2 regions of the Miniphocaeibacter sp. genome follow, and region 1 is predicted to be linked to the other one. Evidence: a T-box and tRNA genes for the amino acid it is inferred to sense, from the RefSeq annotation. Region 1 holds a T-box; the other holds one or more tRNA genes.

Region 1 (8,512 bases):
TCACAAATTTCCGGGGGACAAAAACAAAGGGTTGCAATAGCAAGAGCCTTGTCTATGAACCCTGAAGTGTTATTATTTGATGAGCCAACATCGGCTTTAGACCCTGAAATGGTTGGAGAAGTTTTAAATGTTATGGAATCTTTAGCAGAAGAAGGTATGACAATGGTTGTAGTTACCCATGAAATGGAATTTGCTAGAGATGTTTCTACAAGGGTATGTTTTATGGATAAGGGAGTTATAGCAGAAGAAGGTACTCCAAAAGAGTTATTTGAAAATCCTAAACACGAAAGAACCAAAGAATTTTTATCAAGATTTAGAAATGAAATTAAGTAAAACCAATAGATAGACTAAACCCCTAAATCCAACAAGGATTTTGGGGGTTTTTGTATATTTATAATTACTGATATAATGTAATTAAAATAGAGAGTAAAGAGGTAATTATGAAAAGACAATTTTTATTATTTGATTTAGATGGAACAATAATAGATTCCGGAGAAGGAATAAAGAATTCAATAAGATATTCCTTAAATAAAGTTGGAATAAATGAAAACAGAGAAGATGTATTAAATACTTTTATAGGGCCTCCTTTACTTGATTCCTATATGAAAAATTATGGATTTACTAGGGAAAAGGCCATAGAAGTAGTTAATATTTACAGGGAATACTATAAAAAACAAGGCGTATATGAAAATACATTATATGATGGAATAGTCGATGTAATTAAAAATTTAAAAGCACAAGATAATAAAATAATACTTGCTACATCTAAACCGGAAATTTTTGCAAGAGAAGTAATAAAGCAACATAGATTAACAGATTACTTTGATTTTATAGGTGGGGCCACCTTAGATCATAAAATATCCCATAAAAATGAGGTTTTACAATATATATTGGATAATATTAAAATCGAAAGGGAAAAATCTTTTATGATAGGTGATACTAAATTTGATATTTTAGGAGGAAGGAAATTTAATTTAAAAACCATAGGTGTAACCTATGGCTATGGTAGCTTAGAGGAATTAAAAGAATCTAAGGCTGATTATATAGTAAATACTCCAAAAGAAATACTAACTATTTTCTAAGGGGAATAAAATGATTCTATTTATGACAATTATAAAGAGCTAATTAAAATGATAAATTATAATAATTCTATATTAAGATAGATGTTTTAATGTTAAGTGTATATTTTAAAATAATAAAGATTCTATTGATTAATTTCAATAGAATTTTTTATTGTAATAAAATAAGGGAAAACAATTTTTTTATTTAGTTTTAACATTATCTTTATTAATCCAGTATATATTTATAAAAAATATAAGGAATATAATATTTGAAAAAATTTTTTAAATTTTTATTTAAAAGAATTAACATTTTCATTATATAAATTTTACAGACTTCATTTAGAATTAATACAGTTAAATATTTAATTAAATAATAATCGAAAGGGGAAAGTATGAAAAAAATTTTAAAAAAATCTATATTATTAATTTCTGTTTTAAATATAGGAATTGTTTCCTTAACAGCATGTGGCTCTTCTGATGCTAATATAAAAGACACTGAGGGCAAATCATCTGAAAGGGTTAAAATTGAATATTGGCATGTAAATGCTGATACTCAAGGAGGGAAAACTGTAAAAGAATTAGTTGAGGGTTTTAATAAATCTCAAGATGAAATTGAAGTAGTGGAAAAATATAATCCCGATATGTATAAGGGATTAATGCAAAATATGCAAGCTTCCATTGCATCTGGTATGTCTCCGGATATTGTTCAAGTAGGATGGGCTTTTTTAGATTATTTTTCTGAAAATTTTGAATATAGTGAACCACAGGAGATTATAGAAGAATTCGATAAGGAAAATTCATCTTTTCTAACAGATAATTTTCTACCAAATATTTTAGATTTAGCAAAGAACAAAGATGGAAAACAAGTAGGAATACCATATTCTTTAAGTTCTCCAGTGCTATATTTAAATAAGGATTTGTTAAAAGAAGCGGGTTTAGATGAAAATGGTCCTACTACTTGGGAAGAAATAAAAAATATTTCTAAGACCATTAAAGAAAAAACCGGAAAATATGGAATTTATATTCAAGAACCAATGGACAATTGGGCAACACAGGCAGTTTTAGAAAGTAATGGTGCTAAATTTATTACAGACGGGAAAGCTTCATTTGCATCAAAAGAAGGTAAAGAAGCTTATAGTCTTTGGGCGGATATGGTTTTAGAAGATGAAACTGCCTTAAATATAGGTTGGGAAGAAGGAATTCAAAGCTTTATTAGAGGGGATGTAGCAATGATTTATACAACTATAGCCCAAAGAAATAATATTCAAAGCAACTCTGATTTTGAGATTACAGCAATAGAATCTCCGTCATGGGAAGGTAAGGAAGCTCGTTTACCTGCAGGAGGAGCGATGCTTTCTATAACTTCTACTAATGATGAAAAGAAAGCTGCTTCTTGGGAGTTTATTAAATACTTATATAGTGTTGAAAATATGGCTAAATGGACAATAGGAACAGGCTATGTACCTCCTCGTAAATATGTAGCTGAATCAGAAGATGGTTTAAAGAAGTTTTTAGAAGAAAATACTATGATGAAACCGGCAATTGAACAAATGGATAAAGTTATTCCCTGGGTTTCTTTTCCAGGTAATTCCGGCTTAGAAGCAGAGCAAAAACTATTGGATATGAGAGATCAAATTTTAACTGGAAAAGTAGACGTTGATGAGGCTATGGATAAAACTCAAGAGGAAATAAATAAATTATTAGATTAATTATAAGGAGTCGATTTTATCGACTCCTATAAAGTGATGAAAGGATTGTTAATATTGATTAAAAATAAGAAACTTAATTTTAAGAAAAATGATATTAAATCTATAATTTATCTTGCTCCGTCTTTGTTGGTATTTATATTGTTTATGGTAATTCCTTTGTTGTATACAGTATATTTAAGTTTTTTTAAATGGAATATGGTTTCACCAGAAAAAGAATTTGTAGGCTTAGAAAACTATATATCAATTTTTCAAAATAAGGAGAATTATAGAATAATTTTAAATTCTCTTTTATATATTGTTCTTTTAACTATTTTTTGTTGTGTTGTTCCATATATACTTTCATTTGTTTTGGAACAGATTATAAGTAAATTTAAGAACATATATAAATCTTTAATATTTATTCCATCGGTGATTTCATTAGTAGTGGCTTCTATACTATTTACATGGATTTTAAATCCTGTATCAGGACCACTATCTATTATCTTAGGTAAAGTAGGACTTAGTATTCCGTTTTGGAGTAAAATGGAAGGCTGGGTAATAGTTGTAATAAGTTTAATAACATCATGGAAGGTGTTTGGATATAATTTTATTGTTTTATATGCATCAATTGCTGGTATTTCAAGAGAATTAATAGAAGCGGCAAAATTAGATAATTTATCTAATACAAAAATCTTTTTAAAGATTATTTTACCAATGAGTAGTGCAACGGGAGTATATATTTTTATTATAACAATAGTTCAGGGAGTTCAATATGTATTTACACCTATTAAGGTAATAACTCAGGGAGGTCCAGATAATGCAAGTTCAAACTTAATATATAGTTCCTATCAGCAGGCCTTTGAAATGTATAATACAGGAAGTTCTTCAGCACTGTCAGTTATAACTATGATAATATTTGCAGTATTACTTATTCTTGAATTTAAATTTGTAGAAAAAGGAGTTTATTATGAAAACTAAAAACAAGAAAAATATAGTTTGGCATATTATTTTTATTCTAATAATTATAATATCTTTATATCCTATTATATTTTCAATAAGTAATTCCTTTAAACCCCTTAAAGATGCCTACCATACTATTTTAGATATTATTCCTAAAAAAATAACCTTGGAAAATTATAAGTATTTATTTGAATCTTTACCAATTTTTAAGATTACATTTAATACATTTATTGCTGCAACAGCAATAACATTAATAAAGCTATTTATTTCTTTTTTTGCCTCATATGCAATAGTATATGGTACTTTTAAAGGGAAAAGATTACTTTATTTTATATTCATAGGAACAATGTTTGTTCCATTTACCGTAACAATGATTCCAAATTATTTGATTATATCAAAGCTTGGCTTAATAGATAAAATATGGGGAATTATACTGCCGCAATTAGCAGATGCAATGGGGATATTTTTACTAACACAGACAATGCGTTCAATACCAAAGAGCTTAATAGAAGTTGCAAAACTGGATAATTTAAACGATAGAACTATAATGAGGGGAATTGTATTTCCACTGAGTAAACATGCAGTTTATTCAACGGGAATTTGGTTTTTTATAACTGCCTGGAATGAATATGTATGGCCTGTTTTAGTGTTAAAAACTACAGAAAATTATACATTACCACTAGCATTACAGAATTTTATAAGTTCAGAAGGCGGAACTAATTTTTCAGTTGCAATGGCTGTTTCTGTAATAGCAATGATATTACCGTTAGCATTGTATCTAGTATTTCAAAAATATATAATAGGAACTTTTGTATCAGCAGGAGTTAAGTAGGAGTAAAAATGAAAGAAATATTGTTAAAAAATGTATATAAATCATATAAGGACACGCCAGTTATAGAAAATTTGAATTTAGAAATAAAAGAAGGCGAAAGACTGGTATTATTAGGACCTTCTGGATGTGGGAAATCAACAATATTGCGTATGATAGCAGGTTTAGAAACAATATCTTCAGGAGAATTGTATTTAAATGGGAAAAATGCTACTAATATGCAAAGTGGACATAGAAATATTGCTATGGTTTTTCAGAATTATGCACTTTATCCAAATATGACTGTTTCAGAAAATATTACCTTTGGACTAAAAGCCAGTAAAATAGACAAGGAAGAGGTAAATCGACGATTAGAAAAAGTGTTAGATATGTTAGATTTAAAAAAATATAAAGATAGGTTACCTAAAGAACTTTCAGGAGGACAAAGGCAAAGAGTTGCTTTAGCTCGTTCAGTAGTAAAAAGATCAAATTACTTTTTATTAGATGAGCCATTGTCTAATTTAGATGTAACATTACGTCATAACGCTAGAAAACAACTAATTAAAATACACGAAATGTATAAACATACATTTGTTTATGTTACTCATGATCAAGTAGAAGCTATGACAATAGGTCATAGAATAGCTTTATTAAATGAGGGTAAAATCCAAATGATAGATACTCCGGAAAAAGTATATAATTATCCTAGTAATATATTTACTGCTTCATTTATTGGAAATCCTAAAATGAATTTGAAAAAAATAAAATTGGAGAAGAACAGGGTAATTATTAAAAAACAAAGTATATTAATTAATGATGTTTGGGAAGAGGTATTAAAGAAAAACAATAATTCTAATTTAATCGTAGGAACTCGTCCGGAACATTTAAAAATTTCAAAAGAAAAAGTAGATAATTCAATTTTTGGAGTTATTAAATTTATAGAAAATCTTGGTCCCAACTATGCCATAGTAGTTGATGTAGATGGTGATGAGTGGATAGTTTTAGATGATTATAAAAATTGGGAAATAGGAAATAAAGTTAGTATTTCCTTTAATGACTATAAATTACATTTTTTTAATGAAAATACTGAAAACAACATAGGTTATCCAAAGGAAGTGGAAAATTATGACAATTTATATAAGCACTAATATTTATGCTAAAACCTCTTTTTTAAATATATTTAAACTTTTTAAAATGGTAGATAATGAATTTCAAATAGGCATAGAGATATTTCCAATTTTAAAAGAAGGAAAAATTATAGAAGAAATAACAGAATCTATTGATGAATTAAAAAAATATGCAATAAGTTTTCATGGACCATATTATAATATAGAGCATAGTGCACCTAAAGGCAGTTTAGAATATAAGAAGGCAATTAATGATTGTATAGAGGTCTTTAAGTTAGGAAAAATATTAAGGGGAAAGTATTTTGTATTTCATCATAACAATAAAGTAGTAAATGCAGATGTAAAAGAAGAGATGATTTATAATTCAAGACTTAATTTATTAGAATTAAATGAAATTAGCAAGGAATACAACATCTCAATATATGTTGAGAATGCAGGAGTTAATTCTATAGGAAATAATCTATTTACAGAAAAAGAGTTTATAGAAGAATGCTTAAAAATAGAAAATTATATTCTAATAGATATAGGGCACATAAATGCTAATGGTTGGGATTTAGAAAATATAATAAAAACATTACAAAATAAAATAAAAGCTTATCATGTTCATAATAATAATGGGTTTGATGATAATCACGACAGAATTTTAAATGGAACTTTGGACTTTAATAACTTTAAGAAACTATATAAAAAGTATACCCCAGAAGCTGATATAGTTATAGAATACGGTGAGGTTGTTTCTGAAGATTTTAATGGCGTAGTTCAGGATATAGAATTTATAAAGAAAAATTTTGACCTATAATAGTATAGTAAATATTTCGACAACTTATGGATTAATAGTTTTAGTATAAGAATAAAATATAAGCCTAATTATTACTTAAGTGAACTAAGGAAAAAAAATCTTGTAAAAATTATATATAACTAGAATATAACTTTCTTTTCACTAGGCTTTAACTTGTTGATAAACTAAGTATATGGTATAATTATTTATAATTTCATATTAGCGATGAAAGGAAGTAGTATATAATTTTTCAAGCATAGAGAGTTTGCGGCTGGTGTAAGCAAATATTGAATATTATAGAATCCGTCCTGGAGCTAAAGGCCTATAAGTGACGATATTTTATCGTAATTAGGGTGGCAACGCGGGTATTACTCGTCCCTTTTATTAAGGGATGAGTTTTTTTATTTTATAATAAAATTATACCTGTAATAAAAGAATAATTAACTAGTAGATTTTCTTAAATCTATATTTTATAGTAGTGGCGTGGCTATTTAAAATACAAGGAGGAATTATGTTAGATATTAGAAGATTAAGAGCAGACAAAGAGGGAGTTTTAAAAGCTTTAGAAAAAAGACATGGGGATTTTCCGATAGATAAACTTTTAGAAGTTGATGAAAAAAGAAGAAACACCATTAAACAAGTTGAAGAAATGAAGGCTGAGCAAAACAAAATCTCTAAACAGGTTCCAGTATTGAAAAAAGAAGGAAAAGATACTACAGAAGTTTTTGCTCAAATGAAGGAATTATCAAATAAAGTTAAGGAATTAGATGAAGAAGTAAGAAAATATGATGATGAAATATATAATTATTTAGCAAATATTCCTAACACTCCAGCTGATGAAGTACCAGAAGGAGAAGATGATTCAGACAATGTTGAAATCAGAAAATGGGGAGAACCTACTAAATTTGATTTTGAACCTAAAGCCCATTGGGATTTAGGAGTGGATTTAGATATATTGGACTTTGAAAGAGGAACTAAAATTTCAGGTTCAAGATTTTCTGTATTTAAAGGTTTAGGAGCAAGACTTGAAAGATCAATAATAAACTTTATGCTTGATTTACATACGATAGATCAAACATATGAAGAAGTTTGGGTTCCTGTAATGATGAATAGAAGAGCCATGTTTGGAACAGGACAATTACCAAAATTTGAAGAGGATATGTTCTATGTTCCACAAAAAGATCTTTTCTTAGCACCAACAGCAGAAGTACCAGTTACAAATTTATTTATGGATGAGATAATTGATGGAGCAAGATTGCCTATTCATTATACTGCTTATTCACCTTGTTTTAGAGCAGAAGCAGGTTCAGCAGGAAGAGATACAAGGGGATTAATTAGAAACCATCAATTTGATAAGGTGGAGTTAGTTAAATTTACAGATCAGGAAACAAGTTTTGATGAATTGGAAAAATTAACAAATGATGCTGAAGAAGTACTACAAAAATTAAATATACCTTATAGAGTAGTAATATTATCTTCAGGGGATTTAGGATTTTCTTCTGCAAAAACTTACGATATAGAAGTTTGGATGCCAAGCTACAATAGATATGTAGAAATTTCTTCATGTAGTAACTTCTTGGACTTCCAAGCAAGAAGAGCAAATATAAAATATAGGGATGAAAATGGAAAAGTTAAATTTGCTCATACTTTAAATGGTTCAGGTTTAGCAGTAGGAAGAACATTAGCTGCCATACTTGAAAACTGTCAAAATGCTGATGGTACAATAACAATTCCAGAAGTTTTAAGACCTTATATGAATGGTGTAGAAAAAATAGAAAAGAAATAGTATTTAATTAATAGGGTAGATTATAGGTCTATCCTATTAATTTGTTTAAAAACCAATTATAATAAAGTTAGGGAAATTTTGTATATTATAATTTTAAAAATATTTTTCTAATATTACAATATGCTAACAAAGTTTAATATACATTTTCTTTATTGTATAATAACTATGAGGTGGGATATGAAAAAGAAAAAACAACTATTTGCTTTTATTTTGACACTTGTATTAATTTTTTCAAATATATCATTTGCAGCAATACCAGGTTTTGAAGATTCTACTAAGGGTTACATAATTGCTGAATTTGATA
Region 2 (7,510 bases), on a different contig from region 1:
TTAAAAAATTGGCATTAAGAAATGTTAGACGTTCTATAGGAGATTATTTTGTCTATATTTTTACAATGGTATTTATTGTTTCTTTAATGTTTTCATTTAACTCTATGATATTTGATGATAAATTGAAAATAATTATAGAAGAACCATCTTTTATTGCTGCAATGATAGGGGTTGCAACTTTTTTTATTGTAATAATATTTATCTGGCTTATTAATTATATGATTAGATTTATATTTGAGAAAAGAAGTCAGGAATTTTCAATTTATTCCTTAATTGGATTTAAGAAAAATAAAATAATAAAGATATTTTTTATTGAGAATATATCACTAGGAATTATTTCTTTTATTTTAGGAGTTATTATAGGAGTATTTATACAGCAAATGTTATATATTTTACTATATAGTTTTCTGGATATGGAATATAAATTTGCCTTTAATATTAAAATTGAAAATCTTTTTTTAACTTTTGGAATATTTTTTATATCCTATATTATTGGATTGTATAGAACAGGAAGAAAAATAAGGAAACTGGATATTTTAAACATGATGAATTTAGAAAGAAAGGGGGAGGAAAAGAGAAACTCCAATAAAACTTGGAGAAGTGTTTTCTTTTACCTAGCCATAATATTTTTTGTTGTATTTTATTCACTCTTATTTTTAGGAAAGATAAATATAATAAATATTTGGATTTTAACATTTGGTTTTATATTATCCATGTATTTTCTATATATGGGAATTTCCTCTTTTTTAGTGAAATATTTAAAAAGGGGAGGTAGGAAAATATGGAAGGGTTCCAACATATTTTTATTAAGGCAGTTTTCATCTAAAATAAGAACTATGGAATTTACATTAGGAACCTTAGCAGTAATTTTTTCTGTTGCATTAATAGGTTCTTCCTGTGGATTTATGATAAATGAATTACAAAAAAGGTATGTGGAAGAGAAATTTGTTTTTGATATTGGAATTTATAATAAAAATCCTGAATATGATTTTACAGAACAAATAAATAAAATTAAAGATACCATAGAAATTTCAGATGTACATGAATATAAAATATATAAAAACGGAAAGGATCAATTTAACCAAATATGTCTTGAGAACTTTCCGGGAGCATATGAGGAAGCTTATTTTAAATATGATACATATATGAAATTATCTGACTATAATTATTTAAGAAATATGCTAGGTTATGCTGAGATTAATTTAAATGATGATGAATATTATATTCATATAAAGGAACAGCTAGATAATTATATTGAATCCTTTAAAAATATTGAAGTGAATATTTCAAATAAAAAAGTTCGGCTTGCAGGTTATAAAACAGAGCCTTTTCAACAAGGAGGCTTTAATGGAGCGGACTATATTATAGTTGTTTCCGATAAAATTATAGAGAATTTAACGCCTTATTACTCTTTAGTTATGGTAAGTAGCGATGAAAAGGATTTAAATAAACTTAAAAAATTAGAAGAACCTGAAATAAAAACTGACGATGAATGGGATGAATATGAAAAAGAATATTATGAAGGTAGGGGATTAGGTTCAGAAATGATCTTAAGTGGTGGATTGAAAGGAAGAGCAGTTAAGGAAGTGGAAATAAGTCAAATGAAAGGCTTTGTATCCTTTGTTATTTTTCCATTATTGTATATAGGAATAGTATATTCAATTGTAGCCTTGGCAATACTTTCAACTCAACAGTTAAGTGAGTTTAACAAATATAAATACAGTTATAATTTATTAAATAAATTAGGAATGAATAGTAAGGAATTAAAAAAAATAATATTTAAGCAAATAGGATACTATTATTCATTACCATTTATAACCTCAGTACTTATAAGTGGAGGCCTAATTATTTATTTAAGTGATAATTTTATATATTATACAGGGTTAAAAATACCAGTAATATCATTTTTTCTAGGTTCTTTATTAATTTATGGGGGAATTTATATTTTATATTTTATAGCAACGTATATTAGCAGTAAAAGAAATATCATATATAAATAAATATAGCAATGAATTTTATTTTATAACATAGAATTTATATATGTTTTTGGTTTTGGGTATAAGAAAATAAAGATATTGATATTTAGATAAAACATAAGTGATAGGGCTAAATAAATTAGAAAGATAAGTTTTAATAATTGATAGATTGTAAAATTAAATGCAACACCTAAAATAAAAAAAGTAGAAATTGAAAGTATAAAATCTCTAGTGGGAAAATTAAAATTATCTCACAGATATTTAGAGGGGTTTCATATATCTTATACTATTCCACAAATAGCAAAGGAGTTTGATCTTTTACGAATTGAAAAAAATAGAGTTGTTAATATTGAACTTAAAACGAAAGCTACAAAAGAAAGAATATATAAACAATTCTTACAAAATGAATATTATTTAAGCTTTCTAACAAAAGATTCATACTTGTTTTCCTATGTAAAGAAAACTAATAAATTGTACAAACTGGAAAATAAAGAATTAATAGAAACTGATTTAGCGGAATTAAGAAATATTTTAAAGATAAATTTAGATGACATTTTATTTAAGGATATTAATATATTTTTTAATCCATCAAATTATTTAGTATCACCATTTAATTCTACAGATAAATTTTTAGAAGGTAATTATTTTTTAACAAATCATCAAGATTATATTAAGAAAATTATCTTAAGGGACATATTAATAAAAAAATACACTTATTCATATATCGAAGGAAGTTCAGGAACGGGAAAATCTCTATTAGTATATGACATAGTAAAATCTCTAAGGAAAATAAATAAATTATATTGCATTATTCATACAGGGCAATTAAACAATGGCCATATTAAATTAATAGAAAAAAATTGGAATATTAGAAAAATTACAGACTTGGAGCAGGTTTTAAATTTCAAGTATGATGTATTAATTATAGATGAATCTCAACGATTAGAAAAGGAAGAAGTTGATAAAATTATTGAATATAGTGAAAGAAATAAAGTAAACTGTATATTTTCTATGGATCCAAAGCAGACTATGGAAAAAACTAATACTTCAGAAAAAAATATATTGGAATATATTGTTAAAAAAATAAAAGATATTAATCCTAATTATAGGGAAGGAATTTTAACAACTAACATACGTAGTAATATGGAAATAGAGGAGTTTATAAAAGTACTATTCAATAATAAAAAACACAAAAAAGAAAATACAAAATTTGAAAATATAATTGTAAATTATTTTAATCACTTGGAAGAAATGTTGGATTATTGCAAATATTTAAAAGATAAGAGGAATTGCGAAGCTATTTCTTATACAACATACTCTGAAAAAGACCCACTTTCAAAATTAAATATAGAATCGGAAAAATCAGCTCATAGTATTATAGGTCAGGAATTTGAAAACATATACTTAAATATTGATGAGAATTTTAAGTATGATCATAAAGGAAATTTGAAATATACAAGTCCGGGAAGGCGACCGTATTATAATCCAATTCAAATGGCTTACCAAATAGCAACAAGGGCAAAAAATAAAATTTATATTAATATATTAAATAATCCAAGTATGTACAGATATTGCTTAAAGATATTACAGGAATAAATCAATTATATGAAATTATCTTTTAGGGAAAAATTTCACAATAACAATAATAAAAAAACCATTGAGATTAATCTCAAAGGTTTTTTACTATGTAAGCACACCCAGCTTTGTCATAACAAACCTTAACGTTACCTAAATAGTTAGCTCGAAACAGGCTTCCTCGCGGCACACAAGAATGACTACTTATGGCTGCTTCATTCCTGATCTGACCAGGTTCATAGGTTCCTGTTGCGCAAGACCCATTTGTCAACACCACTTTTTTAGGGCAGGCTTAAGATTTATTACGCCTAGGCTGGGAATTCAACCCTGCTGTAGCGATTGCAGGTTACAGGGCATCGCTAGTTCCCCGTCTAGTGCATGGCGGAGAATAAGGGATTTGAACCCTTGAGACGCTCATCACGCCTACACGATTTCCAATCGTGCTCCTTCAGCCAGCTCGGACAATTCTCCATGTTACAGACTATTATTATAAGCTAAAAGGCTGTAATAGTCAAGGAGTTGATTAAAATATACTTTATATTTATAAAATGACAGATTGTAAAATTTTATGCAAAGCCTAGTAAGAACTTAGAATAAATTTTATTATTTCTGTTATATATTTAAGAACCATTGGTTAAAAAAAAGGTATCTACTTAAAGAGAACCCACCCTTATTAAATTAAGGGTAGGTTCATAGTAGTTTACTTTCTTCTTCTAAAAAATACAAAGACTATTATAAGTATTACAGATATTATTACTATAAAAGGAAGTAGGGTTATAAATCCTAAAATAATATTTTGAATTGTTCTTAAAAATATGATTTTTGAATTTTTAAAGGCATTTGTTATTCTTTTGCTAAATCCTTCGTTAATATTTTCAGTACCGGAATATTTTGTAACTTCATTTATATTTAAAACTACAGTAGTATAGTCTACTTCTTTACCAAGATATTCTAAATTGTCTTCATAGGATTTTTTCTCAGCTTCTGCTTCCTGTATTTTTCCTTCAATTTCTGTAATTTCACTTAGAGTTTTAGCTTCTTTTAGAAGTTCCTTAAGTCTTTCTAATTTTGTATTAACAATATTTAAATTATCTTCAACATTTTCAACTTCATCTGTTACATTATAGGATGATTTATTTGTACTGATTATATTAATATTTAATTCTTCAAAATCGTCTATAAATTTATTTACTTCTTCATCTGGAATTTTTATGAAATAGGTAGCATATCTTCCTGTATTTTCAGTTTTTAAATTGCTAATATCCTGATTTTCTACTTTACCCTTATATTTTGTAATTAGTTTTTCAGTGTCCTTTATGGTCTTATTAAAATCCAAGGTTTCAGAAGTTATATTTAAATTATCTATATATGCTCCTTCTAACTCATCACTTTTAGCCATTTCTTTTTTTTCTTCAAATAGTATTTCATTTTCAGAAACTTTATTTTGGCTGTTATAGATATTTGAACCAACAAAGATAGAAGGAATCAATATTATTATAACAGCGGCAGCTGCTACATATTTTCTAAAATTCTTTTTTAAAGGTAGCCTATTATTTTTTTGGGAAATCTGCTCTGTATTTTCAACAATTTCTCTTTCGTATTCATTTAAGGCCTTTTTTAATATTTCGTCAAATTTATTAGTCATAATTTTCACCTTCTAATTTATCCCTTAAAGTTTTTTTTGCTCTTTCAACTCTTTTTCGAGCATTTGATTCGGAAATATCCAAAGTTTCTGCTATATCCTTATATTCCATATTATGAACATAACGTAACATTAAAATATTACTGTATTCAATTTTTAAGTTTCTAATTAAATTAAGCAAGTTTTCATAATACATATCTTCTAAAGGATTAATCTCAATACTATTGTTTTGGAAAAATTCATCTTCAACAAAGGTAATATTCTTGTTCTTATTATGAATATCTATTGATTTATTTCTTGCAATAATAGCAATATAGCCCTTTGTTCTATTGGAATTATAGTCGTCTATATTCTTTAGATTATTGTGGACAGCTAGGAATGTTTCCTGTAATGCATCTTCTGACAGATTAGTATCTTTTAAAATGTTATTACATATGACAAAAACATAATTCTCGTATATTTTATATAGTTTATTAAATTTTTTAATATTATCTTCAATAAGATTAAGCAGAAATAATATCATATTTACCCTCCTTATGAATATAAACTGGTAAAAAGTACTTTTTGTGACATTTATTTTAAGTATATAGTAAAAATGATACAAATATTGGAATAATTAATTTTTATGAATAAAATTTGAATATAAGAGATTTTATAGAAGTAAATAAGGATGACAAATAAAAAGCAATATCTGAAGTTTATTAAAAAATAATCTCCCAATATTGCTATATAATCTATTAAATCATTTAAATAAGTATTTAGTTTTTTCTATAATTTCCTCTGTAACTTCTTTGGCATTATTATTTGTAAATTGAAAATCAAAGTTACTTACTCTATTTCTATATTTTTTGTCATAGTAATTAATACAAAGCTCTTTTGCAATATAATCATATTCATTTCTATCTAAAGCTTCTAGTAGACTGTTAGCAGCCTTGTTTGAAATATATTTTCTCATATAGTCTATAGAGTTTTTTATATCCTCTTTGTTTTGTGGTAAAGCATATTCCTTAACTAATCTTTTTACTCTTTCTTCAATAGGGGCATCTATTTTTATATTTATGGAAGTTGCCATTTTTTTATAAAGTAGTTCAGGAATGGAAATTTTACCAATTCTCTTTGATTCTCCTTCTATAAAAACATATTTGTTTTCATATTTGGAAATTTCTTCAAAAAGTAAGGACTCGAACATTTTTTGTTTAGGTTGTTCTTTTAATCCTACTGCTCCAAGAATAGAGCCTCTATGACCAGCTAAATTTTCTAAATCAATTACAGGGTAGCCCTTTAATTTTAAATTTTGTAAAATTTCAGTTTTGCCACAACCTGTATTCCCATATAATACAATAGGTGTAATTTTAGATATAAAATAGTTCATATTGTTGATAACATAATTTCTATAGCTTTTATATCCACCTTCAATACGAGTATTGGAAATATCAAGGGAATTTAAAAAACTGGAAAGTGACTTGCTTCTGTAACCACCTCTAGCACAAAAAATAACAATATTTTCAAATTTATTTTTCAGTTCTAAAAAATTACTAAAAATATCCGGTAGTCTTTTTGAAATAGATTCTACTGCTAATAATTTAGCCTCGTCTATTTTACCTTTAGAATATAAAGTACCAACTTCTTTTCTTTCTTCATTTAATAAAACCGGAATATTTATTGAGTTAGGAATTGTTCCCTCTTGGAATTCCAAAGGACTTCGTACATCTATAAGTATTTTGCTATTAAGTTTTCGAATACTTGTGTAAGTTAAAGTATTTGCCATAAAAACCTTCTTTCATTTCCTTAACATTATACTACTAGAGCCTGTTTTAGTCTATTTGTAAATAAAAAATAATTAGAATGTAGTAAACTAAGGTGACTATAAAAAGTTGAACTTTTTCCAGAGCGGAAATTTTGCTCTGGTTTTTTATATTATACTGTAGCTAATTTTATTTAATTATTTAAATAAAGGAGAAAATATTATAGTATATAAAATATTTAATATGTAGAGAATATATTTATATTAGGATTATTTTCAGTCATATGGTGTATAATTTTAATAGTATGAAAAAATATGTTTGGATGTGAAAATATGAGTTTTGTTGAAATGATAGACAGTTATAAAACTTATAAAATGGGAGATACAACTATATATGCTAATAAGGGGATTAATTTTACTATTGAAAAAGGTGAATTAGCAATAATAGTTGGTCCTAGTGGTGCTGGAAAATCCACTGTGTTGAATATATTAGGCGGAATGGATAAAAACGACAAGGGCCAGGTAATAGTAGATGGTAAGGATATTTCAGGTTATAACGATAAACAGTTAACA

What was found. The T-box of region 1 lies ahead of serS (serine--tRNA ligase). A T-box ahead of a tRNA ligase gene usually reads a tRNA of that ligase, here a tRNA-Ser.
Region 2: it has a tRNA-Ser gene. The T-box ahead of serS (serine--tRNA ligase) is inferred to sense a tRNA for this amino acid. The anticodon was not compared.

Annotation. Positions count from the first base shown of each region.
Region 1 is NZ_JBASWB010000073.1:79,538-88,049, forward strand. It holds gene WAO56_RS10155 (amino acid ABC transporter ATP-binding protein) at 1-333, shown strand, start outside; gene WAO56_RS10160 (HAD-IA family hydrolase) at 441-1,082, shown strand; gene WAO56_RS10165 (ABC transporter substrate-binding protein) at 1,454-2,770, shown strand; gene WAO56_RS10170 (carbohydrate ABC transporter permease) at 2,894-3,727, shown strand; gene WAO56_RS10175 (carbohydrate ABC transporter permease) at 3,717-4,541, shown strand; gene WAO56_RS10180 (ABC transporter ATP-binding protein) at 4,550-5,665, shown strand; gene WAO56_RS10185 (sugar phosphate isomerase/epimerase family protein) at 5,712-6,443, shown strand; T-box leader at 6,639-6,805, shown strand; gene serS (serine--tRNA ligase) at 6,934-8,208, shown strand; gene WAO56_RS10195 (D-alanyl-D-alanine carboxypeptidase family protein) at 8,386-8,512, shown strand, end outside.
Region 2 is NZ_JBASWB010000025.1:9,415-16,924, forward strand. It holds gene WAO56_RS02710 (ABC transporter ATP-binding protein) at 1-4, shown strand, start outside; gene WAO56_RS02715 (FtsX-like permease family protein) at 1-2,000, shown strand, start outside; gene WAO56_RS02720 (DNA/RNA helicase domain-containing protein) at 2,208-3,572, shown strand; RNA gene ffs (signal recognition particle sRNA large type) at 3,666-3,931, opposite strand; tRNA gene WAO56_RS02730 (tRNA-Ser) at 3,931-4,022, opposite strand; gene WAO56_RS02735 (DUF4349 domain-containing protein) at 4,252-5,196, opposite strand; gene WAO56_RS02740 (RNA polymerase sigma factor) at 5,189-5,716, opposite strand; gene mnmH (tRNA 2-selenouridine(34) synthase MnmH) at 5,936-6,961, opposite strand; gene WAO56_RS02750 (ABC transporter ATP-binding protein) at 7,271-7,510, shown strand, end outside.